2 regions of the Enterobacter sp. PL_is514 genome follow, and region 2 is predicted to be linked to the other one. Evidence: riboswitches for the same ligand, from Rfam matches in the RefSeq annotation. Region 2 holds a riboswitch; the other holds the start of a gene.
The links. Region 2 has a riboswitch for cobalamin ahead of AC0TNG_RS22665 (cobyrinate a,c-diamide synthase). Riboswitches for the same ligand answer to the same signal wherever they lie in the genome.

Region 1: it holds a riboswitch for cobalamin, as region 2 does, so the genes downstream of both, btuB (TonB-dependent vitamin B12 receptor BtuB) here and AC0TNG_RS22665 (cobyrinate a,c-diamide synthase) in region 2, are expected to answer to the same signal.

The regions. Positions count from the first base shown of each region.
Region 1 covers NZ_JBVPGN010000023.1:1,758-9,009, forward strand. The annotation lists gene btuB (TonB-dependent vitamin B12 receptor BtuB) at 1-1,508, opposite strand, end outside; cobalamin riboswitch at 1,575-1,750, opposite strand; gene trmA (tRNA (uridine(54)-C5)-methyltransferase TrmA) at 1,855-2,955, shown strand; gene AC0TNG_RS01225 (YijD family membrane protein) at 3,045-3,404, opposite strand; gene fabR (HTH-type transcriptional repressor FabR) at 3,414-4,052, opposite strand; gene sthA (Si-specific NAD(P)(+) transhydrogenase) at 4,249-5,649, shown strand; gene oxyR (DNA-binding transcriptional regulator OxyR) at 5,623-6,549, opposite strand; gene argH (argininosuccinate lyase) at 6,853-7,252, opposite strand, start outside.
Region 2 covers NZ_JBVPGN010000036.1:499,379-506,630, reverse strand. The annotation lists gene AC0TNG_RS22685 (cobalt-precorrin-7 (C(5))-methyltransferase) at 1-81, opposite strand, end outside; gene cbiD (cobalt-precorrin-5B (C(1))-methyltransferase CbiD) at 75-1,214, opposite strand; gene AC0TNG_RS22675 (cobalt-precorrin-8 methylmutase) at 1,211-1,843, opposite strand; gene cbiB (adenosylcobinamide-phosphate synthase CbiB) at 1,856-2,815, opposite strand; gene AC0TNG_RS22665 (cobyrinate a,c-diamide synthase) at 2,812-4,191, opposite strand; cobalamin riboswitch at 4,292-4,467, opposite strand; gene AC0TNG_RS22660 (L-threonine kinase) at 4,921-5,787, shown strand; gene AC0TNG_RS22655 (precorrin-2 dehydrogenase/sirohydrochlorin ferrochelatase family protein) at 5,779-6,426, opposite strand; gene cobD (threonine-phosphate decarboxylase CobD) at 6,431-7,252, opposite strand, start outside.

The sequences.
Region 1 (7,252 bases), on a different contig from region 2:
TCATAGGAAATCTGATGTCCGACCGGGCCAGTATCGAACTGTGCCGTCGCTTCCACACCTTTAATACGTGCTTCGTCAACGTTGTAGTAACGATACGTATGCGGATCGCTGCTAATAAGATTATCAATGTCATTGCGATAACCGGTGATACGCCAGTTGACCGGTCCCGTCAGGCCTTCAAAGCCCCCTTCCCACTGCTTACTCTCCTCCGGTTTAAGGTCCGGATTACCGTAAGAGGCACTGTGGATTTGGCTCATGGTCGGTGCTTTAAAAGCGGTACCGTAGGAGGCAATGACGCGATAGCCCTCCACAAACTCCCACGCTGCGCTGGTTTGCCACGTGCCATGGTTGCCGAAGTTAGAGTTATCGTCATTACGCGCCGCCGCTTCCAGCGTCACGCTGCTGAACTGCTGCATCGCCGAAACAAAGACGCCGGTATTGCGTTGCTCGTAACCTTTCTCCAGATAGCCCGTTCCAGCCTGGGTCTTCTGCTTTTGCCAGTCCAGACCTGCGCCAATGTTGCCGTGACCGACTTCTACGGTGTTGAGCCATTGGGTGGTGTACTGCTTCACGTCATCCATGGTGGCGGAATCAGCGTAACGCCCTTTCTTCGGATCATAGTTCTGATCTTTACTGCGACCGTAACCCGCCACCAGCTGTGACTGGAAAATCCCCCGGTTGTAACGCAGACCGGTATCCCAGTTCTGGCTGTAGAGCTGGCGAGTATCAGGTCGTCCATCCACCATAAAGTTGGCGTCGTAGTGATCGTAACCGTCATACGCGGTGCGGTTGTCATAACCAAAGCCACGGAAGAAGCCGCTCACGCTGTCGGTAATCTGCTGTTCCACGGAGCCGTACAGCGATTTACTCATAAAGCCATCGCGGTCAGGCTGGCGCGGCGCATCTTTTGCAGCGATGTCAAAACCCCGGGTATAGGTGTAGTTACCGGCCATGGTGATTTTGGTTTTATCCAGCACCTGCTGGAAGGCGCCATCATAGGTCTGGTAACCCTTAGAGCCAACACCCGCTGAGATTTCTGCACCCGGCTTATCACGTCCGGTAATGATGTTAATCACGCCACCAATCGCGTCGGAGCCATACAGGGCTGAACGCGGACCACGGATGTACTCAATACGCTGAATCAGCGAGGTCGGGATTTGGCTCAGATCGGGAACGTTGCTGATCCCGGCGTTATTCAAAGGAATACCGTCAACCAGCACCAGCACATGGCGAGATTCCGTTCCGCGAATAAAAGTCGAAGAGTTCGAGCCCATTCCACCGCTTTGCGCGATATCCACGCCTGGCAGACGTGACATGATTTCCACCACGCTCTTTGCCTGCCAGCGCTCAATGTCTTCACGCGTCACGACGGACGTCGGTGCCAGAACAGTTTTTGCCGGTTGTTCAAAACGATTTGCCGTCACCACCAACGAGTCGGCGCTGTCCTGCGCCCAGCCCGAAAATGCCGTGACGGACAACGCCGTCAACAGCGATACTTTTTTAATCATTGTTAAAGCATCCACAATATAAGAAGGATGCCGCAGGCCTCATCGATAGCACGCGATGATGAAACCAAATGCGACGTGATCCCGGCAGGTCTTCGGGCTAGGTGGCTATATAAGGATGAAGACTTCCCATTTACACAGTGTCTACAACGCTCATCCCGCCAGTCTTTACCGCTGCGCGTCAGCTCCAGATTTACACTGGATTCCCTTTTCACTCTCAGGAGACCGGAAACAGAATGCTACAATTAGACACGTATGGATGTCCAGACAGCTATTGGCCATTAAATCTGGACATCCCCTGAACAATGCCTACAATCGCCGCGTAATTCTTTATCACTCAGGACGCATCATGACCCCAGAACACCTCCCGACAGAACAGTACGACGCGCAGCTGGCAGAGAAAGTTGTCCGCCTGCAAAGTATGATGACGCCTTTCAACGCGCCCGTTCCCGAGGTGTTCCGCTCTCCTGTCAGCCACTACCGCATGCGCGCCGAGTTCCGCATCTGGCACGACGGTGACGACCTGTACCACATCATTTTCGATCAGCAGACAAAGTCCCGTATCCGCGTGGACAGCTTTCCGGCGGCGAGCGAGCTCATTAACCAGTTAATGACGCTGATAATGGACGGTGTGCGTAACAATCCGGTACTGCGTAACAAGCTTTTCCAGATTGACTACCTGACCACGCAAAGCAATCAGGCGATTGTCTCTCTCCTGTATCACAAAGCGCTTAACGACGAGTGGCGCGAGCAGGCGGAAGCGCTGCGCGATGCGCTGCGCGCGCAGAACATCAACGTTCACCTGATTGGCCGCGCGACCAAAACCAAAATCATGCTGGATCAGGACTACATCGACGAGCGCCTGCCGGTAGCGGGTAGAGAGATGGTTTACCGTCAGGTCGAGAACAGCTTCACCCAGCCGAACGCCGCGATGAACGTGCAGATGCTGGAGTGGGCGCTGAAGGCGACGGAAGGGTCAACGGGCGATCTGCTTGAGCTCTACTGCGGTAACGGCAACTTCTCGCTGGCGCTGGCGCGTAACTTCGATCGCGTGCTGGCAACGGAAATCGCCAAGCCGTCGGTGGCCGCCGCGCAGTACAACATTGCCGCCAACCATATCGACAACGTGCAGATCATTCGCATGGCCGCTGAAGAGTTTACCCAGGCCATGAATGGCGTTCGCCAGTTTAACCGCCTGGAAGGTATCGATCTGAAGAGCTACCAGTGTGAGACGATTTTTGTCGACCCGCCGCGCAGTGGCCTGGACAGCGAAACAGAGAAGATGGTGCAGGCGTACCCGCGTATTTTGTACATCTCCTGTAACCCGGAGACGCTGTGCAAGAATCTCGAAACATTAGGCCAGACGCACAGTATTGAACGTCTGGCGCTGTTCGATCAGTTCCCGTATACGCACCATATGGAGTGCGGTGTACTCCTCACGGCGAAGTAATATGGCCTTGTAGGGCAGGTAAGCGAAGTGCCACCTGCCAAAAAAGCCGGATGACGCTTCGCTTATCCGGCCTACAATGACAAAACCCTTTACTCTGGTAACTGGCTCTTACGGCTACGCATGCGCGAGCCAATCCAGAACACCAGCGCCACAGACAGTACCGCAGGGAAGAAGTTAGAGCCGATATCCGGATATTCCGCGCGAACCACGGTGCTGTACAGCAATACGCCCAGAATAAAGCAGGCGGCGGCCAGCCCCGGTAACCCCACCGGCATGGTGCGGTTCAGGTAGCGTTGATGCAGGCAATAAACCGTCAGCACCAGCGCAATAAGCGGGAAAATCGAAAACGGCACGATTGAGCTAAAAATAGCGGCAAACGTACCATTAATGGATAAGCCAGCGATCAATGCCAGCAACAGCGTCCCTTTATCCTGACCTGACTGTTTCATTACTCACCTTCACTCTTCGGTTTGATGTGCCAGTTTCTCTTGTTCACGGCGATACCAGTAGTACGCGCCTTTGGAGATCATCCTGAGCTGTAATACCAGTCGCTCTTCGAGCTGCTTGCGTTGTTCAATGCTGACATCCAGCGCTTCGGCACCCGCGCTGAATACAATCGTCACCATCGCCTCGGCCTGTGCTTCAGTAAACGCACGCGGCATATGGTTTTCGAGTTCAAGATAGTCGGCAAGTTCCGCGATGAAGTGCTGAATTTCGCGCGCGACGGCGGCACGAAACGCTGCCGAGGTGCCCGAACGCTCGCGCAGAAGCAGACGAAACGCGTTGGGATTGTTGCCGATAAATTCCATAAAGGTCGACACGGAGGTGCGGATCACGCTGCCCCCTTTGGCGATACGCTGACGCGCCTGGCGCATCAGCTGACGCAGCATCAGGCCGCTCTCGTCGACCATGGTCAGGCCCAGTTCATCCACATCACGGAAGTGACGATAGAAGGACGTTGGCGCAATCCCGGCCTCGCGTGCGACTTCGCGCAGGCTCAAACTGGCAAAACTCCGCTCGGCACTCAGTTGACTGAATGCGGCTTCCACCAGCGAACGCCGGGTTTTCTCTTTTTGTTGTGCTCTTACGCCCATCACGATAGTTGAATCCTTCCAAAGGCCTGATGGCACTATACCAGAGAATAAAATTAATCTGTTTGCCTGGCTTTGTGAATGATTGTTTACGTGCGGTTTGTGCTCCACTGCCGGAAAAAAGCACAACGATAATTGGGTTACTCTGGCAATGATGTTATGATTCTGTTGCTTTTATGTATAAGAACAGGTAAGCCTTGCCATGCCACATTCCTACGATTACGACGCAATAGTTATTGGTTCCGGCCCCGGCGGCGAAGGCGCTGCTATGGGTCTGGTGAAACAGGGAGCCAGAGTAGCGGTCATCGAGCGCTACCATAATGTCGGCGGCGGTTGCACCCACTGGGGCACCATCCCTTCGAAAGCCCTCCGCCACGCCGTTAGCCGCATTATCGAATTTAACCAGAACCCTCTTTACAGCGACCATTCCCGACTTCTTCGTTCATCTTTTGCCGACATCCTGAATCACGCGGATACCGTCATTAACCAGCAGACGCGTATGCGTCAGGGGTTTTATGAGCGTAACCACTGCGAAATTTTGCAGGGCAACGCGCATTTTGTGGATGAACACACCCTGGCACTCGAATGCCACGACGGGTCGGTTGAAACTATTACCGCTGAAAAATTTGTGATTGCCTGCGGTTCACGCCCATACCATCCGGCCGACGTGGACTTCTCGCACCCGCGCGTCTACGACAGCGATTCGATTCTGAGCCTGCACCATGAACCCCGCCACGTCATTATCTATGGCGCAGGAGTTATTGGCTGCGAATATGCGTCGATCTTCCGCGGAATGGACGTCAAAGTTGACCTGATCAACACCCGCGACCGCCTGCTGGCGTTCCTCGATCAGGAAATGTCAGATTCGCTCTCCTACCACTTCTGGAACAGCGGCGTGGTCATTCGCCACAACGAAGAGTACGAGAAGATCGAAGGCTGTGACGACGGGGTGATCATGCACCTGAAGTCCGGCAAGAAGCTGAAAGCAGACTGCCTGCTGTACGCCAACGGCCGAACCGGCAACACCGATTCCCTGCAGCTGGAAAATATCGGACTTGAGACCGACAGCCGCGGTCAGCTGAAGGTCAACAGCATGTATCAGACCGCCCTGCCACACGTTTACGCGGTCGGCGACGTGATTGGCTACCCAAGCCTGGCCTCAGCCGCTTACGACCAGGGACGCATTGCCGCACAGGCGCTGGTAAAAGGCGAAGCGACGGCGCATCTGATTGAAGATATCCCGACGGGCATCTACACCATCCCGGAAATCAGTTCCGTAGGGAAAACCGAGCAGCAGCTGACGTCTATGAAGGTGCCTTACGAGGTGGGTCGTGCGCAGTTTAAACATCTGGCGCGGGCGCAAATCGTGGGGATGAGCGTGGGAACGCTGAAGATCCTGTTCCACCGCGAGACGAAAGAGATCCTCGGGATTCACTGCTTTGGTGAACGCGCCGCGGAAATCATTCATATCGGACAGGCGATAATGGAGCAGAAAGGTGGTGGTAACACCATTGAGTACTTCGTTAACACCACCTTTAACTACCCGACCATGGCGGAAGCCTACCGGGTAGCGGCACTAAACGGCCTGAACCGCCTGTTTTAACGCGCTGTCGAAATGGCCATCCATCGAACCACGGATGGCCTCTGCCAGCTGCTCATAGCGGCTGCGCAGCGGTGAACCCGGACGATATACCAGGCCGATAGTGCGACGCGGCTCCGGCTTGATGCACGGCAAATAGACCACGCCATCACGCTTACGCTCGCGCGGCACGGCCAGCGCAGGCAGCAGCGTTATACCGCTTCCCGCCGCGACCATGTTACGCAGCGTTTCCAGGCTGGTTGCGCGGAAATGGGTATCCTCATCCGCACCCGCTTCGAAGCAGAAGCCCATCGCCTGGTCGCGCAGGCAGTGGCCATCTTCCAGCATCAGCAGCTTTTCACCCGCCAGATCGGCCATCGGCACGCGATCGCGGTTCGCCCACGGGTGATCTTCATAGATCGCCAGCATCATCGGCTCATCGAACAGCGGCACTTCAATAAAGGCTTCACTCTCTTTTACCAGTGCCAGAATGGCGCAGTCGAGCTTGCCGCTATCTAACTGCGCCAGCAGCTGATGGGTTTGCGCTTCGTGCAGGTACATTTCGAGTTTCGGGAACGTCTGGTGCAGCATCGGAATGATGTGCGGCAACAGGTACGGGCCAACGGTTGGGATCAGGCCAATATGCAGCGGGCCGGACATCGCCTCCCCCTGCTGGCTTGCCATTTCCTTGAGCACTTTGACCTCGCGCAGCACGGTGCGCGCCTGATCCACCAGCAGAAGACCTGCCTGTGTGAACAGAACCTTACGACTGGTGCGCTCCAGCAGCATCACGCCCAGCTCGTCTTCCAGCTTGCGGATCTGGCCACTCAGCGTGGGCTGGCTGACGTGACAGGAATCTGCCGCGCGGCGAAAGTGACGATGCTCGGCTAACGCTACCAGGTATTCAAGATCACGAATATTCATTATTCATCCTCCGTCGCCACGATAGTTCATGGCGATAGATAGCATAGCAACGAACGATTATCCCTATCAAGCATTCTGTTGAATAATACACCACATAGACGAGGCGGCACGTGTTTGACCCTTGACGTCCCCGCACCGTCAGCGAGTTTCTCTCAAAACTCGAACAACTAAAGCCAACGTGAACTTTTGCGGACCCCGTGGTCCGCTTTTTTTTGCGTAAAAAAGCCCGGCGCTAAGCCAGGCTCCGTTTTTCTCCCTCTCCCTGTGGGAGAGGGCCGGGGTGAGGGCACCAGCCCGCACGGTTCAAACCAGCCGGTTTTTCGCATCCGCAATCGCCTGCGCCACCTGCTTCGGCGACACGCCGCCTTTCGCGGCACGCTTGTCCAGACAGGACTGCAGCGCCAGAATCGGATACACATCATCCCCGATAACCGCGCTGAACTTCTGCAGATCGGCCAGCGCCAGATCCTCCAGCGGTTTACCCTGACGAATGGCTTCCACAACCGCTTCACCGACAATATGGTGCGCTTCACGGAACGGTACGCCCTTCGCCACCAGATAATCCGCCAGTTCGGTAGAGTTCGCATAGCCCTGCTGCGCCGCTTCCTGGCAGCGCGGACGTTTCACCTGAATGCCGTCCAGCACAAGCGCGCCCATATGCAGACAGTCCAGCCAGGTGTCGAGCGCGTCGAACAGCCCCTCT
Region 2 (7,252 bases):
ATCGGCGCGATCGATCGCTTCACGCGCGGCGGGCGTCATCAGGCGCAATCCCGCAGGCCCCATTCCCACGACCGTTAACATTGCAGCGCCCGGGCAATCGCCTCGACCGGGCGGTTGCTGCCCAGCACCTGGTTATCAAAGGAAAACAGAATGGCGTCACAGGTCGGCGGATTTTTGGTAAAGCGCAGCATCTGCATTACGCGCAGGCAGATCCGTTCGGCGAGATGGCTGTAAAGCGCCTGAAAACCCCAGGTTTCGATGTGTTCCATCGCCGCTTCGGTGGTATCGCACTCGCTGACGACGGTGAGTAATTCCAGCGGCGCACCGAGCAGCGCCAGATGCGCCACCAGCGTTTCCATGCGCGCATCGGCGATATGGCTGTGGGTGTGGAATATCCCGGCGGCAATTTTGATGAGCTTGCCGGGATGGCCGACCAGCACTATCTGGCGAAACCCCAGCCGCACCGCCTCTTCGATCATGTAGCCGACAAAGTTGCTCATGGTGACCACGACATCTTGATCAATGCCCATCTGCTCGCGCACAAAGCGCTCGCCATGATTGCCCGGCACCAGCACGACCCGCTCCAGCCCGGCCGCGCGTTTAATCTCCAGCTCCAGAGAAAGCGAGCGTTTCCAGCTCTCCTCTGACATCGGCGTGACAATGCCGGTGGTGCCGATGATCGAAATACCGCCCAGGATCCCGAGGCGTGAGTTGTAGGTTTTCTGCGCACGCTCTTCGCCTTCAGGGGCGAAGATTTCCACGTTGGCCCCGCGCGTCGGGCCAATCGCCTCGCGCACGGCGGACTCAATGGTGTGACGCGGCGTGCGGTTGATCGCCGCGCTGCCGATGGGCAGGCCGATGCCTTTGCGCGTCACGGTCCCCACGCCCTCGCCGCCCGCCAGCGTAATCTCGCCGCTGTCGTTGAGCGTCACGCGGGCGAAAATCAGCATGCCGTGGGTGGCGTCAACGTCATCACCGCCGTCTTTGCGGATGGCCGCAATCGCCTGCTGCCCTTCAATGTGCGGCGATTCCACGTTCAGACACAGCGAGACGCCGGAGGGTGTCACAATGGAGACCTGATGAATGAGGTGCTGGCGCAGCACCATCAGTGCGGCGACTTTCGCTGCCGCGGTCGCGCAGGAGCCGGTGGTGTAGCCTTTACGTAATGCCTTCCCGTTATGCCATACCGGGGCATCGAAGGTGGAATCGCTCATCGCGCCCCCTGCAGGTAATAGAGCATGGCGTTTACAATCGCCGCCGCCACATTGCTGCCGCCTTTGCGCCCGAGTGCCGCAATCGCGGGCAAATGGCTGTGCGTCAGCGCCTCTTTCGATTCCGCCGCCCCCACAAACCCCACCGGGACGCCCACCACGCCGCTGACGGCAACATCATGCTCAAGCAGGCGAAACAGCGCCGTGGGCGCATTGCCAAAGACAAAGATCTTCTCGCTCTCTTCCGTCACGGCGATATCCACGGCCGCCATCGAGCGGGTGATTCCCTGGGCCTTTGCCTGCGCCACCACCCGCGGGTCGCTGATATAGCAGCGGCATTCGCCCCCGAACGTGGCCAGCAGCGTTTTGTTGATCCCGGAGAGCGCCATCGTGGTATCGGTATAGATAACGGACGGGCGACGGAGCGCCGCGCAAAGCTGATCCAGCGCGTCATCTGAAAACCAGAGAATATCCAGCCAGTCAAAATCTGCGGTGGTATGGATCACCCGCTTGACGATCGCCTCATGCAGCGGGCTGGCGAACCGGTACTCCGGCCGCGTTTCGCGAATGATTTCGCCAATGATGTCGAAACTTTTGGCTTCAATCGCCTGGGGTTGCTGGATGTATTGCATTGTCTTTTGTCCTCAGGCCGCGCCAGCCATCAGCCAGCGTGCTGCGATAAACAGCGCCAGCGCCAGGGTGGAGGAAACCCACATCAGTCGAATCGTTCGGGAAATGTCGTCTACCGCAATCGGGCGCAGCGCGTCGCCGATCCACGGCTTTTCCACGCGCTGGCCAAAATAGGTGTTGGGTCCGCCAAGCCGGATGCCCAGCGCACCGGCAACCGTCGCTTCAGCCCACGCGCAGTTGGGGCTGCTGTGGTTGTAGCGGTCGCGCCAGCCGACGCGCAGCGCGCGGGAGGGATCCTCGCGGCATAGCCACGCCGCAACGCTCAGCAAGAGCCAGCTCAGGCGCGCGGGGATAGCGTTCGCCACGTCATCCATACGGGCGCTGACCATGCCGATCGCGCGGTATTTTTCATGCTTGTAGCCCACCATTGAATCGAGGGTATTCACCGCCTTATAGGCCATCGCCAGCGGCGCGCCGCCCAGCAGGAGGAAGAACAGCGGGGCGATAACGCCGTCGACCGTGTTCTCCGCGACGGTCTCCACCACCGCCCGGTTGATCTGTTCCGGCTGAAGCTGAGAGGTATCGCGCCCCACTATCCAGGAGAGCTTTTCGCGGCTTTCATCAAGGTCGCCTGCCCGCAGCGGGCGTTCAACGTCCCGCGCGGCGTTTGCCAGACTGCGCCCGGCCAGCACGGTAAATATCATCCACACCTCAATCGCCCAGCCCAGCCAGGGATGCACCCACCGTCCGAACGCCAGCACGCCCCAGGCTATGCCCCAGGTCAGCCCCACGACGGCCAGCCACATGACGCCGCCGCCAATGCGTAACGCCGCGTCGCTATGGCAGCAGCGGCGAACACCCCGCTGCACCGCATTGATCAGGTTGCCTATCCAGCGCACCGGATGCGGCCAGCGTTGCGGGTCGCCGATGATGACATCGAGCAGCCACGCGACGCACCATGCCATCAGGGTCATAGCGCCCCCCTCGCCGCCGTCAGCCAGCGGCTGAGCATCGTGGGGCGTTGGGCAAAGTGGAGGTGCAGGTAGCTTGCGAACGTGTTGCCAACCTGCCAGCCACCCGCCCATTCCTGCATCGTCACGCCATCACGCACTTTGCGGCACGCCAGTACCGCAGGGGTTTGGGGGGAGAAGTCGGAATAGTGAAACTCATGCCCACGCAGCACCTCCCCGCTATCGGCCAGCAGCGTGGGCTGGCGCGCCTGCGCCTCACAATAGCCAAAACGGGTCAGCCGTTTACCCATCCTGCTGTGGCCGGGGATAATATTGGCCATCCGGTGGGTGACCCCCTCGCTATCTTCCAGCGTGCTGCCGAGGTACATCAGCCCACCGCACTCGGCGTAGATCGCCACCCCGCGCCGATGCGCCTCCCGCAGGCTGGCGAGCATCGCGGTGTTTTCCGCAAGCCGTGCCGCATGCAGCTCCGGGTAACCGCCCCCGAGCCAGACCATCTGGCAGTCAGGTAAGCGGCTATCACGCAGCGGGCTAAAGCGGATAATGTCGACCCCGGTACGTTCAAGCAGCGTGATGTTATCCGGGTAATAGAAGTTGAAGGCCTCGTCATCGGCCATCGCGAGCGTTAAACCGCGCCCGGCGTCCCCGTCAGGGCGCGCGGGCCAGGCGCCCTGCGGTAGCGACGCCATCTGGCTGAGCGCGAGAAGTTGTTCGATATCCAGCGTACGTTCAAGAATGGAGGCAAAATTTTGCCAGGTCTGCGGGTCCGCGGCCGACTCCCGGGCGGTGACCAACCCAAGATGGCGTTCGGGCAACCCGACGCCCTCAACGTGCGGCACATAGCCCAGGACGGGTAGCGTGCAGTAGTGCTCAATGGCCGTTTTGAGCAGCTGATAATGTGATTCGCTGTTGACGCGATTGACAATCACCCCGGCAATATTGAGGGTAGAATCGAACCGCTGAAAGCCCATTACGGTCGCGGCAATCGACGTAGAAACCGCCTTGCCGTCCACCAGCAGAACCACCGGACAGCCCAGCTGTTTTGCCATCGCGGCGGTGCTGCAATAGTTCGGATCGGTGCCGTAGCCGTCATACAGCCCCATCACGCCTTCAATGACCGCGATATCCGCCTGCTGCATATGCTCGCAAAACAGCGCGTTGAGTATTGGCTCAGGAAGCATGAAGCTGTCGAGGTTGCGGGAGGAGGTGCCGCTGACTTTGGTATGCCAGCCGGTATCAAGATAGTCAGGGCCCACTTTATACGGCTGGACGCGTAATCCACGCTGTTTTAACAGACTCAACAGGCCAAGCGTCACCGTGGTTTTACCACAACCGCTTCCGGTACCTGCCAGAACAAACGCGTACTGCTTTGCCGCCATGACCCCGATCCTGTCCAGGGTGGTTGGGAGGTATAGATACACGTCGTCCCAGTCTTTCGACTGTATGATGCATCAGTACAACCCACTTCCCACCGAAGTTGTTGAACGTTCCCGACAGGCAGGTCTTCTGGCTTAGCGTCCTCCTCGCCCGTCCTTCCCAATCTCGCGATCAGTGGTCATTACGGGGTCGTCAGCATCACAGCAGCGGGGGCTGCGGGGGATTGTCACCCCCTTCCCTGCCACAAATGTGGCAAAACCTGTCGGCTTACATTATGAGAAAGAGTTCGTTCTCAAAACAGCAATGCTATTTACGGCGTTTCAATTCACCTTAGGCAATTACTTAACCGCAAATGAAAACCATGCTGAGTAAAACGTGGCGCCAGAATAATTGACGCCTTTCTCAATAACTCAACGTTTTATCACAAAAAATAAAAAGCAAAGATAATCACGCTTAAAATCTCAATATTTATTGTTCTATGACAAGTTATTGCACTACTTGATATTTTTTCATTTTATTGTGATCAAAATTCATCAGGATATTAAAGCCCGGCAAAAACATAATATTGCTGCCCAACGTAAGTCAGTGTGATTTCATTGATGCATTACGCGTTCAGCAGGATCGCAAAATAATATGGAGACTATCCAGGTCGGAATTTGCGGTATATCAAGGTAAGAGGAATATCCTCATGACACTATGCTCCAGAAATTTCTGACCAGTAAGGTGGAAACGTGGCTGTTGCGCAATGCCCCGCGTCGTGCGGTGAGCTTATCCAGGGCTGGATTTTGGGCAGTGAGAAGCTGGTCTCCTGCCCTGTCGAATGGTACAGCACCGTTGAGGTGAGCCACGGCTCACCCGTGGCGGATGAACGCCCGCTGTCGCGCGCGATGGTCGAGCGATTGTTGCAGCACTGGCATTATCCGGCGCAGCTAAGCCAGGATATCCGCATTGACGTGCACTCGACCATCCCGGTTGCCAAAGGGATGGCCAGCAGCACCGCGGATATCGCCGCCACCGCCGTCGCCACCGCCCACCATCTGGGGCGTCAGCTCGACGAAAGCACGCTGGCAATGCTTTGTGTTTCGCTCGAACCCACCGACAGCACCGTGTTTCGCCAGTTGACCCTTTTCGATCATAACGACGCTTCCACGCAGATCGCCTGCCACGCCCAGCCCGCTCTCGACCTGCTCGTTCTGGAAAGTCCGCAAACGCTGCGTACGGCAGATTACCACCGCATCCCGCGTCAGGCGGGGCTACTGGCCGGTGCGCCAGCGCTGGAACGCGCGTGGGGTAAAGTCCAGGAGTCCTGCATAACGCAAAACCCTTATCGGATGGGCGAAGCGGCCACCCTCAGCGCCATCGCCAGCCAGACGCTGTTGCCTAAACCGGATTTTGACGCACTGCTCTCACTGGTGGAGGAGTGCGATATTTACGGGGTGAACGTGGCGCACAGCGGCAGCGTCGTGGGTCTGATGCTGGACAGAAATAAAGACGATGTCGATTATGTGAAATGGCTGCTGGTAAAAAAACAGCTCACCCGCCACTGGCCTGAACAACACCTGCTGCGGATGGTAAAAGGCGGCGTGACGCTACTCTGACAGCAGCCTGTGCTGAATGAGCCACTCGACCTGCTGCCTGACCTCTTGCTCGTGCTCCTGCGCTAAAGCCTGCTGCAGCGGAGCATGCCGGAAGAACGCGGCCCAAAATGCACGCTTGCGCTCCCGGTCACCGCATGCGCGATTAATCCGTTCACGAAGCGTCCCCGCCAGCTGCACGCTTTCCCGCATGCCCGGAGGAAGGTGGGCGGCGACATGCGCTTTGAGGATCTTGCTGTACACCGGCGCGTTGCCCCCGCAGCTCAGCGCAATAATGACCGGCGAATGGTCGATTATGGCCGGTGAGATAAAGGTGGCAGCCGAAGGGTCGTCCGTGACATTGCAAAAGATACGCTCCGCGCTGGCGGCCGCGGCGACCTGACGGTTCACCTGCGGATCGCTGGTCGCGGCAATGACCAGCCAGCACGACTGCAGATACTGCGGCGAAAACGTCGCCGGAAACCACTCGATGTCACCGCTCGCGTGCAGGCTGGCGAGTTCCGGCGTCAGGGTGGGCGCAACCAGATGCAGCACCGCCCCGGCCGCCAGCAGCCCCTTCGCCTTATGCGTCGCCACCTGCCCGCCACCGACGATCAGGCAGCGTTTCCCCTTCAGGTTGCAAAAAATCGGGAAATAGTCCATCGCCTTAGCCTTGTAAAACGTGAGTCAGCGCGGCAATAAACCGGCGGTTCTCCGCCTCGGTACGCACGGCAATCCGGTAGTAGTCGCGATCGAGCCCTGGATAGTTTTCGCAGTGGCGGATAAGAATGTGATGGCCGAGCAGCGCCGCCTTCAGGTCGAAACCCGGACGCAGACAGCGGAAGAAAATAAAGTTGGCCTGCGGATTCCAGACCGCCAGCGATGAAAAGCGCGCCATCGCCTGCCACAGGAAATCCCGCTCCCGGGCGATAAAGGCGTGGCTGCGAGCAATATAGTCCTCATCCGACAGCAAATGTTGCCCCACAAGCGCCGAGAAGGCATTCACGGACCAGGGCTCACGGGTGCGTTTCAGCTGGTGAATGGTTTGCGTATTGCCGCTCAGCAGATACCCAAGGCGCAGCCCGGGAATAGCAAAAAACTTGGTCAGGGATCGCAGCAGGTAAAGATAGCGTGACTCCGCCAGCCGCGGCGCCAGCGTGGAGCCCTGCGGCAGAAAATCGATGAACGCCTCATCCACAATCAGCGCAATCTGCAGCGATTCGCACAGCGAGGCCAGCCGGTCGAGAAGACCGGCATCAGGCATGAGTCCGGTAGGGTTGTTTGGCGTCGCGATGAACAGGCAATCGGGCCTGTGCGCGCGAACGGCGTCCAGTATGGAAACATCCACCTGGAACCCGTTCTGCTCACTCAGCGCATGGTCAATTATCTCGCAACCCTGCTGCTGTAATGCCCGGCGATATTCGGCAAAGCCCGGTACCAGCAGCATCGCCCGGCGAGGGGCAAGCGTTCGCACCAGGCCATAGATCAG